2 regions of the Paenibacillus sp. FSL L8-0644 genome follow, and region 1 is predicted to be linked to the other one. Evidence: riboswitches for the same ligand, from Rfam matches in the RefSeq annotation. Region 1 holds a riboswitch; the other holds the start of a gene.
The links. A riboswitch is a leader RNA that binds a small molecule or an ion and turns the genes downstream of it on or off. The one in region 1 is predicted to bind glycine.
Positions count from the first base shown of each region.

Region 2: it holds a riboswitch for glycine, as region 1 does, so the genes downstream of both, sdaAB (L-serine ammonia-lyase, iron-sulfur-dependent subunit beta) here and gcvT (glycine cleavage system aminomethyltransferase GcvT) in region 1, are expected to answer to the same signal.

Region 1 covers NZ_JBBOYN010000001.1:4,002,814-4,010,623, forward strand. Annotated here, with positions in the region: gene NSS94_RS18135 (BglG family transcription antiterminator) at 1-2,065, opposite strand, end outside; gene NSS94_RS18140 (PTS mannitol transporter subunit IICB) at 2,147-3,625, opposite strand; gene gcvH (glycine cleavage system protein GcvH) at 4,052-4,444, opposite strand; glycine riboswitch at 4,837-4,936, shown strand; gene gcvT (glycine cleavage system aminomethyltransferase GcvT) at 5,113-6,213, shown strand; gene gcvPA (aminomethyl-transferring glycine dehydrogenase subunit GcvPA) at 6,340-7,695, shown strand; gene gcvPB (aminomethyl-transferring glycine dehydrogenase subunit GcvPB) at 7,692-7,810, shown strand, end outside.
Region 2 covers NZ_JBBOYN010000001.1:428,541-436,350, reverse strand. Annotated here, with positions in the region: gene NSS94_RS01945 (ABC transporter ATP-binding protein) at 1-629, opposite strand, end outside; gene NSS94_RS01940 (ABC transporter ATP-binding protein) at 607-1,638, opposite strand; gene NSS94_RS01935 (DUF6359 domain-containing protein) at 1,967-3,571, opposite strand; glycine riboswitch at 3,787-3,902, shown strand; gene sdaAB (L-serine ammonia-lyase, iron-sulfur-dependent subunit beta) at 4,114-4,803, shown strand; gene sdaAA (L-serine ammonia-lyase, iron-sulfur-dependent, subunit alpha) at 4,793-5,692, shown strand; gene NSS94_RS01920 (Ig-like domain-containing protein) at 5,853-7,810, opposite strand, start outside.

The DNA.
Region 1 (7,810 bases):
TCCCTGTCCCTAATTTACTGTGTAAAAATCCAGCTAGCTCACTCGATATATAATTGACAATATGATCCCTGCTACCGTGTTCCAGTAGCGTAACCATGTCTTCCTGCAAGAGTAATGCACTAATCTCGCTCAATACCTCCAAGCTTTCTCTCGGCAGCTCACGAGGTCCCAACATGAGCAGCACGCATTCTACCTGTTCGCCTGTATCCGCCAACAGCGGCTCTGCCAGCTTATACAAGGTAAGCGAAGGTTTGCGAATATAGTGGCTACGCGTATGAACTAAAGCAATGGAGGTATCAGAGATCACCTGACTACCTTGGCGCTCTCTTTCCATGAGTTGTGCAGCAACCGCAGAAGGCTCTGTAACATTCCCCCGCCCCGCCTCCAACATGCATATAGCCTCTACGGTCGCCGCCATATCCATCTCCTGATTTTCCAGCGGGTACACTTGAAATTGCTGTACAATGTGTACAATTTCATCGAGACTTTTCCGCAGACCGGTAAGCCACTCCATGTCCTGACCGGGCTGAACGACGTGTTCCTGCTGATGGTCATCAGGATGATTGAGTGTAATATGCTGGATAAATTGACGCAGGCGATCACTCTCCTCCTGCGTCAGCAGCGGGCTGATCTTAAGATAGCGATCTGGTTCAAGCGGTAGCTCTACTGTCGAAATGATCAGATCATAATCCTCCTTGGGGATCCGCGCCGCCTCGTACCATGAGGCCCTATCCACAATTTTGATCTGTGGCAGCTCTTTGGCGAGCCTTGTTGCCAGAAGTCTGGATGAACCAATGCCGCTCGTGCAGACTACGATGGCCCGCACCTCCCGCCGCAATTGTCGCAGCCGCTCCAGCGAAGCGCCGAAATGCATGACGAGAAATCCGATCTCTTCATCAGGGACTTTCATTTCTGTCATGTCCGCCGCAGCCTTTTTCACTGAGTCGAATAAGCTGCTGTAATCCTTGCGGATTTGCTGAAGGAGGGGATTACGAATCGACTTGCCTTCCTTCAAACGTTTGAATACCGGAGCCATATGGGCAATCAGTCCTTCACGCAGAACACGGTCCTCTTCCAATGGCGTGCCTGTTTCTTCCTCCACACGACGAATCAACTCATGAACCGACTCCAGCAGTACAAGATCATCGAGCGGCAGCAGCCGGGTAGAATGATCCTCGGCATCACGGAACAGCAGCCTGAAATAAGATCGTTCCGGGTCCGGAAAGTTAATATCCAGCGCCGCTGACAATTCTGCGCATATGCGTTCTACCATAGCTGTACGCAGCATGATATTCTCATCCGAATCTGTTTTTAAATAGGAGAGAAGAGGATCCATAACATACCCGAGTCGTAGACGTGCCAGCGAAACGCAAATCTGAATCAGCAACTCCATATATTTGCTTTCCACCATGTTTTCCAGCCACTTTTCATGGGGCTGCCAGAGGGCCTTTTCCACGATCAGCAAGTTCCCTCTGCCAATCATCTCCAGCAATTTGTCGGAGACACGAGTCACAGAACGAACCTCTCCCTGGCTGGAAAACAGATCAGATTCATCCAAATGTTCGAGGGCCAGCTCGGAAATCGCCCGTCTTTTGTCTATCTCCCGTCCGGTAATCTCGACACCATATCCCCGTCTGCGGACAAGCACGAGCCCTCGATCTCCGATCCAGTCTTGTAATTCGTCCAGATCATGACTGACCGTAGTTACCGTGACTTTCAGATCTGAAGCCAGCGCCAGCAGCTTGATCGGCTCCCGTGTATCCAGCAGCATGCAGAGAACCACGATCTTTCTCTCCTCAGCCGAATATTCGTCTGGATTCGTATACAGCAATTGCTTTCGCAGGCATACAAGCTGAGCTGGGTCTGCATCTATACAGATACCAATCCCTGACTTTTTCTCCAGCTTCACCTCATGAGTTGCCAGCCAATGCTCGACTGCGCCCAGTTCCCGATGAACCGTCCTTGTGCTGACATTGATCTTCGTGGCAATTTCCCCGGCAGTAACCTCTTTGGACTGCTCCAGAAGATATTCCACGATGTCACGTTGTCGTTTCGTAATATTCATAAGCGCATACCGTTCCTTCCCAAGCTCATCCCTCCAGCAGGAGACGTACACTGCATACAGTCCGCCTGACTATGACGGGGATTAAGAATCGGATTTCAGACGTTCAACCAGCGCTTCGTATTCAGGACTCTTCAGAAAATTGTCAATGGAAATGTGTTCAGCATTCGGGACTACTGTTTTAGCCCGGTCTGTCAACGTTTTTTGCGTAATGACAATATCCGCATCCTGTGGAATTTCACTGATTGCCGTATTCGTAACTGTTACGCCTACGCCCGCCTGCTTCATTTTTTTGCGTAAAATCGAGGCACCCATCGCGCTTGAACCCATACCTGCATCACAGGAAAAGACAATCTTGTTCACTTCGGATTTATCCTTGAGCGTTCGATCTGCGACAATCTCGGCAGCACGATCAGATTCGTGGTTATCTTCCATTACAGTGGCGTTAGCACTGGCACTCTTGCTTTGATTTTTCATATCTTTCAGGCGAGATGCAGCTTCCTCCAGCCCCTCTTCTTGTTGCTTACCTGTCTTGAGTAACACTGCTGCAACAGCAAAGGATACGACCGCAGCAGCGATCACCCCGCTCAGCATTGGCAAATATCCACCTTTTGGCGTCATTAGAAAATAGGCGATGATACTACCCGGTGAAGGAGCAGCAACCAGTCCGGCACCTGTCAACATGAAACAGAAGGTTCCCACAACACCGCCAGCTATAGCTGCAAGAATCAGAATCGGCTTCATCAAAATATAAGGGAAATAAATTTCATGAATCCCGCCGAAAAAATGAATGATGACTGCGCCAGGAGCTGACGACTTCGCAGAGCCTTTACCGAACAGACAGTAGGCCAGCAAAATACCAAGCCCCGGCCCAGGGTTGGATTCCAGCATGAACAGTACGGATTTGCCTGTTCTTGCAGCTTCCTCCAACGCAATCGGACTCAATACTCCGTGATTCAGCGCGTTGTTTAAAAATAATACTTTTCCGGGCTCAATAATGAGGTTGACAAGCGGCAATAGCCCCGCGTTCACGAGGAACTGTACCCCTGCCGACAACACTTGACTGATCATTTGTACAACCGGGCCGATCGCCACATGGGCAAGCAGTGCTAGAATGGCACCGATAATCCCGGCCGAAAAATTATTGACCAGCATTTCAAAGCCTGATCTGACTTTGCCTTCAATGGCCTTGTCGAACTTCTTCAATATCCACGCAGCCAGCGGACCAGCTACCATCGCGCCCAGGAACATCGGGATATCGGCTCCTACTATGACACCCATCGTCATGATGGCACCGATCACACCTCCACGCTGTCCGTGAATCATCGTGCCCCCTGTATAACCAATCAGCAGCGGCAACAAATAATTTTTCATCGGATCAACCAACTGTGCAAAACCTTCGTTCGGGAACCATCCGGTCGGAATAAAGAGTGCCGTAATCAACCCCCACGCAATAAAGGCTCCCATATTGGGCATAACCATACCGCTAAGAAAACGGCCAAAACGCTGTACGGCGACACGAGTGCCTCCTTTTGAACTTGGCTTTGCGTCCAATGTACTCATATTCAAATCCTCCTTGTAGGTAAGCATCACTACCTTTTCTTAAAATTCATACTAAATGACAGCGCTATCTTCATCAACGAAATGAAAACGTACTTTCGTCATGAACGTTGATGACAACATTTAAATTTAAATTATCCAGGAAGATATTATACCTGCATAATTCTTCTTAATATGACCTGTAGCTATAGAAATTAGTCGAAAAACCGCGCTGGATTATGTATGATTCCTATATGGGGACAACCCACTATATCAGAACAACACACGTAATTACGTTTTCAAAAAAAGACAAAAAAATAGCCGCTACGTCAAATCATAGCGACTATTTTATACAAAAATCGAGCAAACTAACGATGCTCTTATTCAATTAAAAATCAATATAAAATTCCGAATAACACGCTATTATTTCATGCTGCATTGCTCTATTTATTACTCCGAAATCAACTGCTCATACTGATCCGCCGACAGTAGTTTGCCCAATGATTCCTCCACATCTTTATCCATCTCTACTTCTACCATCCAACCTTTGTCATATGGAGATTCATTCACTAGCTCAGGTGTACCTTCCAGCGCTTCATTCACTTTTAATATGGTTCCCGTCACCGGAGCAAAAAGGTCGGATACCGTCTTCACCGATTCAATCGTACCGATCTCCGCTCCCTGCTCAATCGTTACTCCCGCCTCAGGTAATTCTACAAAAACAATATCACCCAGTTGGTGCTGTGCAAAGTCTGTAATACCAATCCGCACCGTTCCATTCTCTGTCCGCTGAACCCACTCATGTTCGTCTGTATACCAAAGTTGCTGCTTCACTTCACCCATTCTGTTCCCCTCACTTCCATATGAATAAAATCGCATTTGCTCACCTGTATTAGACAGGTTAAGATTATGACAATAAGAACACTCATGTCAATAATACTAACAAAAATACTTCATATTACCTCCTATAGCGCTCTATATAAAAATATAATAATTTATAACAAACGCTTACATATCCTTATTTATATATTAAATGTTTTTTCTATTGTTTTTGATGACATTTTTATTGACATTTTGAATGAATTTGCGTATTAATGGGTTATAGCAAATACTTTGGGAAACACCCGACAACTGCAAACGCGGATGAACGCAGAGGGAGAGACTGCCAAAAAGATTCGCATAGCTGTTGCCGCTTGTGAGACAGTTGTGCACGCGAATCGGATCAAGTTGTTATCTGCAAAGCCAGGTAATATACTGCTGATCCCGAAGGTAGCGCCGAAGGAGTAAGCCTGCATTGCAGGTGAATCTCTCAGGCAAAAGGACCTCTGCCGGACGCATCTCTGGAGAGCATTCGCTATTGGAGCGGATCACCCAAGAGGAAACCCGGTACATACCGGGGTAACTTTCTGGTATCAAGGACAGAGCTGAAAAAAGAGTATAGACTGCTGTCTATACGTTTTTTTCGGCCTGTCTTTTTTGTTTAGCCGATTACACCGGATAGGAGTGGAAACATGACTAATTTGCGAAAAACACCGCTATATTCATCCTACGGGACGCAGTCTGGGGTTCGTTGTATTGACTTTGGAGGCTGGGAGCTCCCCGTTCAGTTTAGCGGCATTCAAAAGGAGCATGAGGCCGTCCGGCAACGTGCGGGTTTATTCGATGTATCGCATATGGGTGAGTTTTTGGTTGAAGGCAAAGAGGCCGAAGCTTTTCTACAAAGGGTGACCACGAATGATGTCAGCCAGTTGGAACCAGGTCAGGCACAATATTCACTCCTGTGTTACCCCGATGGAGGTGTAGTAGACGACCTGCTTGTTTACTGCAAAGGACCGGAACGCTACATGCTCGTTGTGAACGCCTCCAACATTGATAAGGATTGGGATTGGTTACTTCGTCATGTGCCTGCATCCGTTCACATGGAGAATGTGTCTGATGCAATAGCATTGCTGGCATTGCAGGGACCGGAAGCAGCACGTATTGCCGCAGCCGTGGCAGATACGGATATTACGAATCTGGCATCTTTCCACTTTCATGAGAACGTGCCATTGTTCGGAGCAAAAGCACTCGTCTCACGAACCGGATATACGGGCGAAGACGGTTTTGAATTTTACGTACCTGCCGCGGAAGCACCCGCCGTATGGGAGGGTTTGCTTCGTTCCGGTGAGTCGTATGGGCTGATTCCCGCTGGACTTGGTGCTCGGGATACACTACGCTTTGAGGCTCGGTTGCCGCTATACGGACAGGAGTTATCTGCCACAATTTCACCACTCGAAGCCGGTCTGGGTTTCTTCGTCAAGCTGAATAAAGGAGATTTTATCGGTAGAGAAGCACTTCAGCGTCAAAAAGAACAAGGGGTTCCTCGTAAATTGATCGGGCTAGAAATGATGGACCGCGGTATCCCACGCGCCCATTATCCGGTATTCGCAGAAGGACAACACATCGGTGAGGTCACAACGGGGACTCAGTCGCCCTCCTTGAAGCGTAATCTGGGCCTCGCCTTGGTGGACAGTCGTTTTAGCGCCCTCTCCACACCACTGGAGGTTGAGATTCGTGGCAAACGCCTGCGTGCCGAGGTGGTGGCAGCCCCCTTTTATAAGCGCCCACGCTGATCTTAAACTCTCCTTATTTCTATAAAGCAAACATGTCAGATATGTATTTCCGGGTTTTCATCTCACACTTTTTTATTAGCTCATTTACGGATTTAAAATTTTGCTTTTCGAAAGGAGCCAGAACCTATGAAGCAGCATCGTTATCTCCCTATGACTGAACAGGATCAAACCGAAATGCTGCGTGTGGTCGGTGTATCATCCATTGATGATTTATTCAGTGACATTCCAGAGGCCATTCGATATCAAGGGGAACTCCCTCTTTCTTCTCGACTCGATGAGAAAGCCTTAACCCGCCACTTGGCCGAGCTGGCTGGACACAACGCCAATACAGACACACATGCCAGCTTTCTTGGCGCAGGAATTTATGATCATCATATTCCGTCGGTCATCCAGCACATCACTTCACGCTCGGAATTCTATACAGCCTACACCCCCTATCAGCCGGAAGTAAGCCAAGGCGAGCTACAAGCCATTTTCGAATTTCAGTCGTATATTTGCGAATTGACGGGCATGGCTGTAGCTAATGCCAGCATGTACGACGGAGCGACTGCACTGGCGGAAGCGGGCTCACTGTCCGCCGCAGCTACCCGCCGTAAACAGCTTATCGTATCGAGGTCCGTCCATCCAGAGGCACGTCAGGTATTGGCAACCTATGCACGCGGATTGAATTTGGACATCGTGGAGATCGGCTGTTCGGACGGTGTAACGGATGCTGATGCGTTAGCGGCGGCCGTATCGGAACAGACCGCGGCTGTTTTGGTCCAAAGCCCCAACTTTTTCGGAGCCGTGGAAAATCTACAGCCGATGGCTGACCTCATCCATGCACACAAAGGTCTTTTGGTCGTCAGTGCCAACCCACTGGCACTTGGCTTGCTGGAGACACCCGGCAAACAGGGCGCGGATATTGTGGTAGGAGACGCGCAGCCACTTGGCATCTCCTCTTCTCTCGGCGGTCCGACCTGTGGATACTTTGCCGTTTCTCAGGCACATATGCGCCGTATCCCCGGCCGTATTGTGGGTCAGACCACTGATCGCAATGGTAAACGCGGCTTCGTGCTGACCTTGCAAGCGCGCGAACAGCATATCCGCCGCGAAAAGGCCACCTCTAACATTTGTTCCAATCAAGCGTTGCTAGCTTTATCTGCATCTGTATACTTGTCTGTTATGGGTAGACAGGGGATCAAGGAAGTAGCCGAGCTAAATTTGCATAAAAGCCGGTATGCTTTAGAGCAATTGCTGAGCTTGAAGGGCGTAACTGCCTCGTTTAACGCACCGACCTTTAACGAGTTTGCCCTGAGACTGCCTGAGGGTACAGATATGAGCAGACTCCAGGCCGAGCTGCTAGCTGCTGGATTTATCGCTGGCTACGATTTGGGCCGGGACTATGAGGAACTTGCTGGTCACATGTTGATTGCCGTGACGGAGCAAAGAACCAAAGAAGAGATTGACCAATTTGTGCACACCTTGGGGGGATTGCTATGACACATACCGGACAGGATCAGAAACAAGAGCTGTTAAAGGAACACGATCAAGCGCTCATTTTTGAATTGAGCCGTCCGGGTCGCATCGCCTATTCCCTTCCCGAGTGCGACGTTCC
Region 2 (7,810 bases), 3.6 Mb from region 1:
ATGAACAAATACGTCAAATTAAATTCCTGCTGCACATCCTTCATAAAATTAAGCACCTGTGCCTGCACGGAAACGTCCAGTGCTGACACTGGCTCATCAGCAATGATCAGCTTGGGGTTTAATGTCAGCGCACGCGCGATCCCGATCCGCTGTCGTTGCCCCCCGGAAAATTCATGCGGATATTTATAGGCTGCATCGGCGTTCAAGCCGACCTTTTCCAGCAACGTCTGTACTTTTCTCCGTTCTTCCTCACTACTCAGCCTTTCAAAATTTCGCAGCGGTTCAGCAATGACATCCAATACGCGCTTACGCGGGTTAAGCGAAGAGTATGGGTCCTGAAAAATCATCTGAATATCTCTACGCAATGGATGACGATTGTTACTACTTAGAGCTGCAAGGTCCTTTCCTTTAAACAAAATCCGTCCGCTCGTCAGCTTATTTAGACCGATGATCGTCCTGCCTGTCGTCGTTTTCCCACAGCCAGATTCCCCCACCAGCCCGTAGGTCTGGCCTGCCTCAATGCTGATCGACACGCCATCCACTGCTTTCACCTGATCGATAACACGCTGGAAGAAACCACCTCGCACCGGATAGTGCACCCTCAAATCATTTAACTCCAGTAGTGCCATGAGCAGCCTCCCCCTTTGCCTCGTCTTCAAAATGAAAATGCTGATAACATGTACAACGGACCCAATGTCCAGGGGAAATTTCATTTAATTGGGGATGGTCTTCATGCACCCTCTGCTGAATCCAGGGAATACGTGGAGCAAAGCGGCAGCTATTGCGGGGGATATCTTGTAATGAGGGAACAATGCCGCCGATGACATGCAGTGATTCCCCCTTGGTATGCGATCCCGGCATGGAAGCAAGCAAAGAACGCGTATACGGATGCTGTGGATGCCTGAATAATTCAAAAACATCAGCGCTCTCCACGATTTCTCCGGCATACATGACCACCACGCGGTCGGCTACTTCTGCCACAACACCAAGATCGTGCGTAATCAGGATAATACCGCTCCCAGTCTCCTGTTGAAGCTGTTTGAGCAAGTCGAGAATTTGCGATTGGATCGTTACATCGAGCGCAGTCGTCGGCTCATCTGCAATAATAAGAGAAGGTCGGCAAGCTATGGCAATCGCGATCATCACACGCTGCCGCATCCCTCCTGACAGTTCATGCGGATACTGATCATACACACGCACTGGATTCGGTATATCTACACTTTCCAGCAGCTCAAGCACACGTTCCCTTTTTTGCTTCGTAGATAGTGACGTATGATAATCGAGATTTTCCTCAATCTGCTTGCCAATGCTCATCAACGGGTTGAGTGCTGTCAACGGGTCCTGAAAGATCATGCCAATTCCCGCTCCGCGGATTTTATTCATTTGCCCTGAGGAAAGACGGTTCAAGTCCGTTCCTTTAAAAAAGACCTCCCCCTCTACACGCGTGCGTTCCATGTCATGCAGTTGCGGGATCGAAAGCGCTAACGCGCTTTTGCCACAGCCGGATTCTCCGACTACAGCCAGTACTTCATTGGGGTTGACCGTCAGATCCAGATGGTCGACTGCGGGGTGATATTGATCCTGGATGCGAAAAGATACGGATAATCCTTTAATTTCCAACACGGGTTCGGTATTCAATGCGCGCTTCCTCCATTCTCCATGGTCTTGTCCCGCTTATTCTCACCATGTTTGATGTTTAAAACCTCTCATGAACATTACATACCGTTTTTGTCGGAATAATTTGAATACATCCTATCACCAGTATATGGATATATCAATTAAGATTATGCTATCAACATCATTTAAAAAATCAATGATCCAGCAATAGTGCGGCCTTTCTGGCACAAAATGTAATGAAATAACCAACCACAGGTTAATTTTCATCACAAAAAAAGTCGCCTGATCCCTCAGCAGGGATCAAACGACTAACTAACCCAAGCTCACATTGAGCTCCTGACAATATAATTTACGAAGCCGCTCCATAGGAGCCAGACTTGAATGTTCTAGGATCGTACCATTTGTAGCCTGCTGCCGGAGCAGACCAAGGCTCAGGCTGTGGTTCCGTGGACGCCGCAGGCTCTTCGAATGGCAGAAGCTTCGTTGGTTGATCCAGAGTCAAACCTGCCACATCAGACAATTTCGTGTAGTCCTGCTTCCATGCAAGCCATTGAACCGTTTGCACCAGGAAGGTTGAATCATCCACTTCTTTGAAGCCATCATATGTCTTCTTCGACTGTCCGTTTTCCTCACGCACATATTTCGGTGTAGCATCTTCTACAGGGGAAGAATCACCGATGAATGCCGCCTTGCCTTGGCCTACCTTGGAGATAGCGGCATAAGGTCCTTCCGCACGGCCCCCGCCGTTATAAACCCCCTGATCTACCGCATTCCCCCATTTTTTCGTGCCTGAAGGGATATAAGCAATGCCTTTAGCCTTGGTAGGATCAATAATAGCCAGCGTAGATCCTGCATGCATGGCAATCGAGCGCACACCCTTGGTAATACCGAAAGATTGATCTGCGGCTACAATGTCGGTAGCATTCACATCACCGAGCGCATTGTAACGGAAACGAACGCCAAAGTTGGCCGCCAGCCAATCGGAGCTTGTTAATCCTTGCATTGCCGGTGATGCAGCCTCTTCTGCAGTCATGCCTTTGGCCGGATTAGTATAGGCTCCACGACGGTAGCCATTCATAACCTCGGAGGAATCCCAACGGTTTTTGTTACGATCTGCATTATAATGATCGGAGATGAAGAAGACGCTCCCTCCGTTATTCACGTATTGCAGCAGGGCAGCCTGCTCGGATGCCTTAAAGGCAACATTCGCTTCACCAATAATGAACACATCATATTGGCGCAGCTTGTCATAGGTTATGGCCTGCTCTCCATAAGTAAAAGGAATGGGACGATTTAATGGGTCTACCGTAAAGCCTACATTACGCAGTCCATTGGCAAAGTCGGAGAAGGCGCCTTCAATGACCCAATCTGCTGCACCAGCGGTCTGTGCGTGCGTATTATCGAACAGCACCTTTTTGCCTTTTCCATCCGGCAATGTAGTACCGGGTTGACCCGGGTTGCCAGGTTCAGGTTCACCAGGTTCACCTGGTTCCCCCGGCTCGCTTCCGCTCACCAGTTCAACAGCGCTTGGGCTTTTCACTCCACCAAAATTATTGTAGGCGCCAAGTGTACCCGTCACACGAATTTTGCTGCCGATCAGCTCAGGATGGCCTGACAGTCCAAATTGCCCTCTGTACGCGGATGTCAGCTGTACATCCAATAGATTAGAAGTGCTACGTTCATTAGCCTGGTCAGCAATCAGTACGTTAAAATCATTCGCAAACGGAGAAGAAAAGTTAGCCGTTTTCGATCCGGTAGCATGTCCGACGATATAACCTTCTACCGTCACCGTACCTCCACTGCTTTGGCCCTGAAGTGCTTCGGCTACTGTCAATGCTCCCTCTGCCTTGACCTGACCGAACGGAACGAAGATCCCGATCAGCAGTGATGCGATCGCTGCTAGATGCAGCATCCCTTTTAAGCGTGAACCTGTGAACCGCAAGCCTTTTACCATACGTCAATATCCCTCCTATGATTTCCATAAATGTACTTGTCCTCTATCAGATTAGCCGCCAATCTTCTAATTCCTTCCTGATTTCATCCATAATTATGTAAACTTTAATCTTTTTTATTGGAAATGCACCTGTTTATGTAAAAATTAAACCCTGTGATTGACACCGAGCACGTCATACATTACGCTAAGAAAGACATGTAGAACGGTATACGCGAATGAAGATGACGGGAGAGTCTGTCCAGGGGGCTTACACTCTGGCGGCACCGAAGGAGCAAGACGCCAGCACCCGGCTGGCGGATAATCTCTCAGGTCCATGTATCGTCATCTGACGCAACTCTGGAGAGAGCGCAAGCCACCCAAGGGGTAAGGCGGTAAGAACACCGCACGAAACTCTCAGGTAACGAGGACAGAGATAAGGGAAACTTCCTTATCCTGTCCTTTTTTGTGCTCACATTGTGCGTCAGCATTAGGAACCGTCATAACCGCGCAAAGACGCGGAAATACCATATAGTATGGTATTAGAACATACAGGGGGCCACACCATGCGTTTCAAAGATGTATTTTCTATTATCGGCCCGGCCATGACCGGACCTTCCAGTTCACACACCGCAGGCGCGGTGCGACTCGCACGCGTTGCCCGGCACTGGCTCGGGGCGCAGCCTGACCGTGCCCGTATGACACTGTACGGCTCCTTTGCCGATACGTATAAAGGACACGGTACGGATCTGGCGCTCATCGCAGGACTGCTTAATTACGATACGGACGATCACCGGATTCCAGATGCCGAGCAATGGGCCGAGCAAGCCGGGATGACCGTGGAATTCGCCGTCAGTGGACTCCCCGCTCCTCATCCGAACACCGTCCGTTTCGAGTTGTGGAAGGGCGAGGATCAGCGCACACTGCTGGGCTCCTCCATCGGCGGCGGCAGCATCCATGTCCAGCAATTGAACGAATTCCGGGTCAATCTGACCGGGGAGCTGCCTACGCTGGTGCTTCTCCACTCGGATAAGCCCGGTACATTGGGCGCAATAACTTCAGCGCTGGGCGCGGCCCACATTAACATTGCCTATATGCACGTAGATCGCAAAGGCCGGGATGGTGAAGCACTCACCGCCATTGAAACGGACAGTTCTGCTCCAGCTGAACTGATTGCGGAACTGCGTTCTTTACCTCATATGTATGAAATTAAGATGATTAATTTGAAAAAAGGAGCTGAATCCGATGCGGTTTAGCCATCTGCATGAGATCAGCGCTTTATGCGCTGAAGAATCCACCACGATTGGCCGCTTGATGATTCAAGAGCAGGTACAAGAAACGAATACAACGGAGGAAGAAATCTTTCGCCAAATGTCTGATTATTATGAAATCATGAAGGAAGCCGTTCATCGCGGTCAGACACAAGACACCGTATCCCGCAGTGGATTGACGGGCGGCGACGGCAAGCGCCTGGCCGAGTATCTGCGGTCAGGGGAGACCTGCTCCGGTGATGCCTCTGCGCTCGCCATGGCTTATGCCCTCTCCGTGTCGGAGGTTAATGCATCCATGGGTCGCATTGTCGCCACTCCTACCGCAGGCTCATGTGGGGTTATCCCTGGTGTGTTCATCAGTGCGCAGGAACGGTTCGGCTGGGATGATGAGCATATGGTGAACGGCCTATTCGCCGCTGGAGCCATTGGCTACGTGATCGCCAACAACTCCTTCATTTCTGGCGCGGAGGGAGGCTGTCAGGCTGAGATTGGCTCAGCTATCGGGATGGCCGCTGGCGCTATGGTCGAGCTGCGCGGTGGTACGCCTGAGCAGGCTGTTCACGCCGTGGGCCTCGCTCTTAAGAACACGCTCGGCCTGATTTGCGACCCCGTCGCCGGACTCGTGGAGATTCCGTGCATCGTGCGCAACGGGCTGGGAGCCGTGACTGCGCTTGCCGCAGCGGACATGGCTTTGGCGGGTGTGCGCAGCGCTATTCCGTCTGACGAAGTCATTGACGTGATGCTTGAAGTCGGCAGCGCGATGCCGTCGAAGCACCGCGAGACCGCCAAAGGCGGCTTGGCTCAGACGCCGACTGGCAAGCGTTTGACCGAATCACTTACACGCAACGCATCAATCAAGAAGAATAAGTCGTAATTTCTAAGCTTTAAACCAATTACTTTTCCTCTATAAAACAAGGCGACTACCTCTCCCCTACATTGTCCTAGGGAAAGAGAATTCGCCCTTATAAAGAAAAGAGCAAGCATATCGTCGCTGGACGTATGCTTGCTCTTTTTCTTTTTAGTCGGGTTACAGATTACTGAACGGTTACCTGTATCTTCGTCATTTTACCTGCATATTTCACAGTAATTACTGCTTTGCCCTTGCCCTGTGCCTTAATGTTACCGTCTTTGACGGTCGCCACAATAATTCTGGACGAGGACCAGACAGCCGGTTTGGAAACATCCTTCTCCGACTCATCCTTATACGTGGCTGTAGCCGTAACCTTAGCCAGCTGTCCTGCCTTCAAATTCAAGGCGACTTCGTCTGTTTGCAAATATTTAAGCGTATCAACATCTACAGGTACGCTGATTATCTTCCCGCCGAACTTCGCCTGAATGTTAGCTTTACCGTAGCTGACCGCGGTAACCTGACCCTTTTTAACAGTGGCTACCTTATAATTGGACGTTTTCCATTCAGCTTGGGTTGTAACATCCTTTTCTTTACCATCGCTTGATTTAACCACAATCGCGATGGTTTTTTGATCTCCAGATTTGAGCGATAGCGCGATTGCATCCGCTTCAATCTTTTGCGCTACGTCCACTTCTACCGTAAACGTAATGTTTTGCTTGCCATATGAAGCAGTCACAGTTGCCTTACCACTACCATTCGCTTTGATCAAACCTTCGCTAACTTCAACCACTTTTACATTGCTAGTTGTCCAGGTGGCATCCTTGGTTACATCTGTTTTTGTACCACCACTCTTAACTCCTGTTACTTTCAGCTGCTTCGTTTCCTGAGCACCAAGCGCAATTACACGCGAGTCTGTTTCCAGACGGTCTACAAGGCCCACTTGTACGTTAATTGTTAGTTTTTTGCCATTATAGGTCGCTGTAATAACCGCTTTACCAGCAGATTTACCCGTAATCGTTCCTTTGGACACAGAGGCAATATCTTCCGCGCTTGAAGCCCATTCTGCATCCTGTGTTACATCTTCCTTACGCCCATCCGCATAAGTAGCCGTCAAAGTTGCAGTATAGTCCTCATTAATATCAATCGTTGCCGTTTTGGAGGACAGAGACAGATCCCCGGGTACATTTACGGATACCGTAGCTGTAACTGTCTTGCCGCCATAAGAAGCGGTGATGGTAGCCTCACCTGTTTTATAACCTGTGACTTCCCCCGCGCTGACAAAAGCGATATCTTCATTGCTGGACTTCCACTCTGCCTTACTTGTGATATCTTCTTCCGTACCTGTTACGTACGTTGCGGTCAGCTTGAGCTTTTTGGATTCCTTGGCATTCAAGCTCAGCTTGTCCTCGCTCAAATCCAGAAATCTAGAGGTTTCGACATCTGTCTTGATCGAAACGGTCTTATCTCCATACTTAGCGGTCACCGTTGCCGAACCCGCACCGATGGCCATAATCGTTCCTTTATTCACCGTTGCAATTTTTTCATCGCTTGATGCCCAAGCAGCTTTATCTGTGATATCCGTTACCGTCCCATCCGGATAAACGGCAGAAACTTGTATTTTTTTAGATTCATCCAGACGGAGAAAAATATTGGATTCGCTGGCTTTCAGCTTATTCGTTTGATCGACATCCACCGAAATCGTAGCGGACATCGTACCATATTTACCTGTAATTGTCGCCTTTCCTGCGCTGTAACCGGTAATGGTGCCTTTCAGTACATCCGCCACAGCTGCATTGCTGGAGCTCCACTCAGCGGACTCTGTCACGTCCTGTACCGATCCATCCGGGAACGTCGCTGAAAGTTTAACCTTCTCAGTATCCTTCAGCAAAAGAGAAACCTCTGATGAACTGACATCAAGACGTTTAACTTGCTCTACCTGTACAGCAATGGTTACGGTCTGCTGACCATATACGGCCTTAATATTGGCTGTACCTGCTCCCTGAGCGGTAACCAAACCGTTAACTACAGTTGCAATCTTTTGATTATCCGAGGTCCAAGTAGCATCACCCGAAACCTGAGCTGTTGTATTATCACTGTATGTCGCTGTCAAATCAACCTGTCCTGTACCGCTTGAACGCAAGT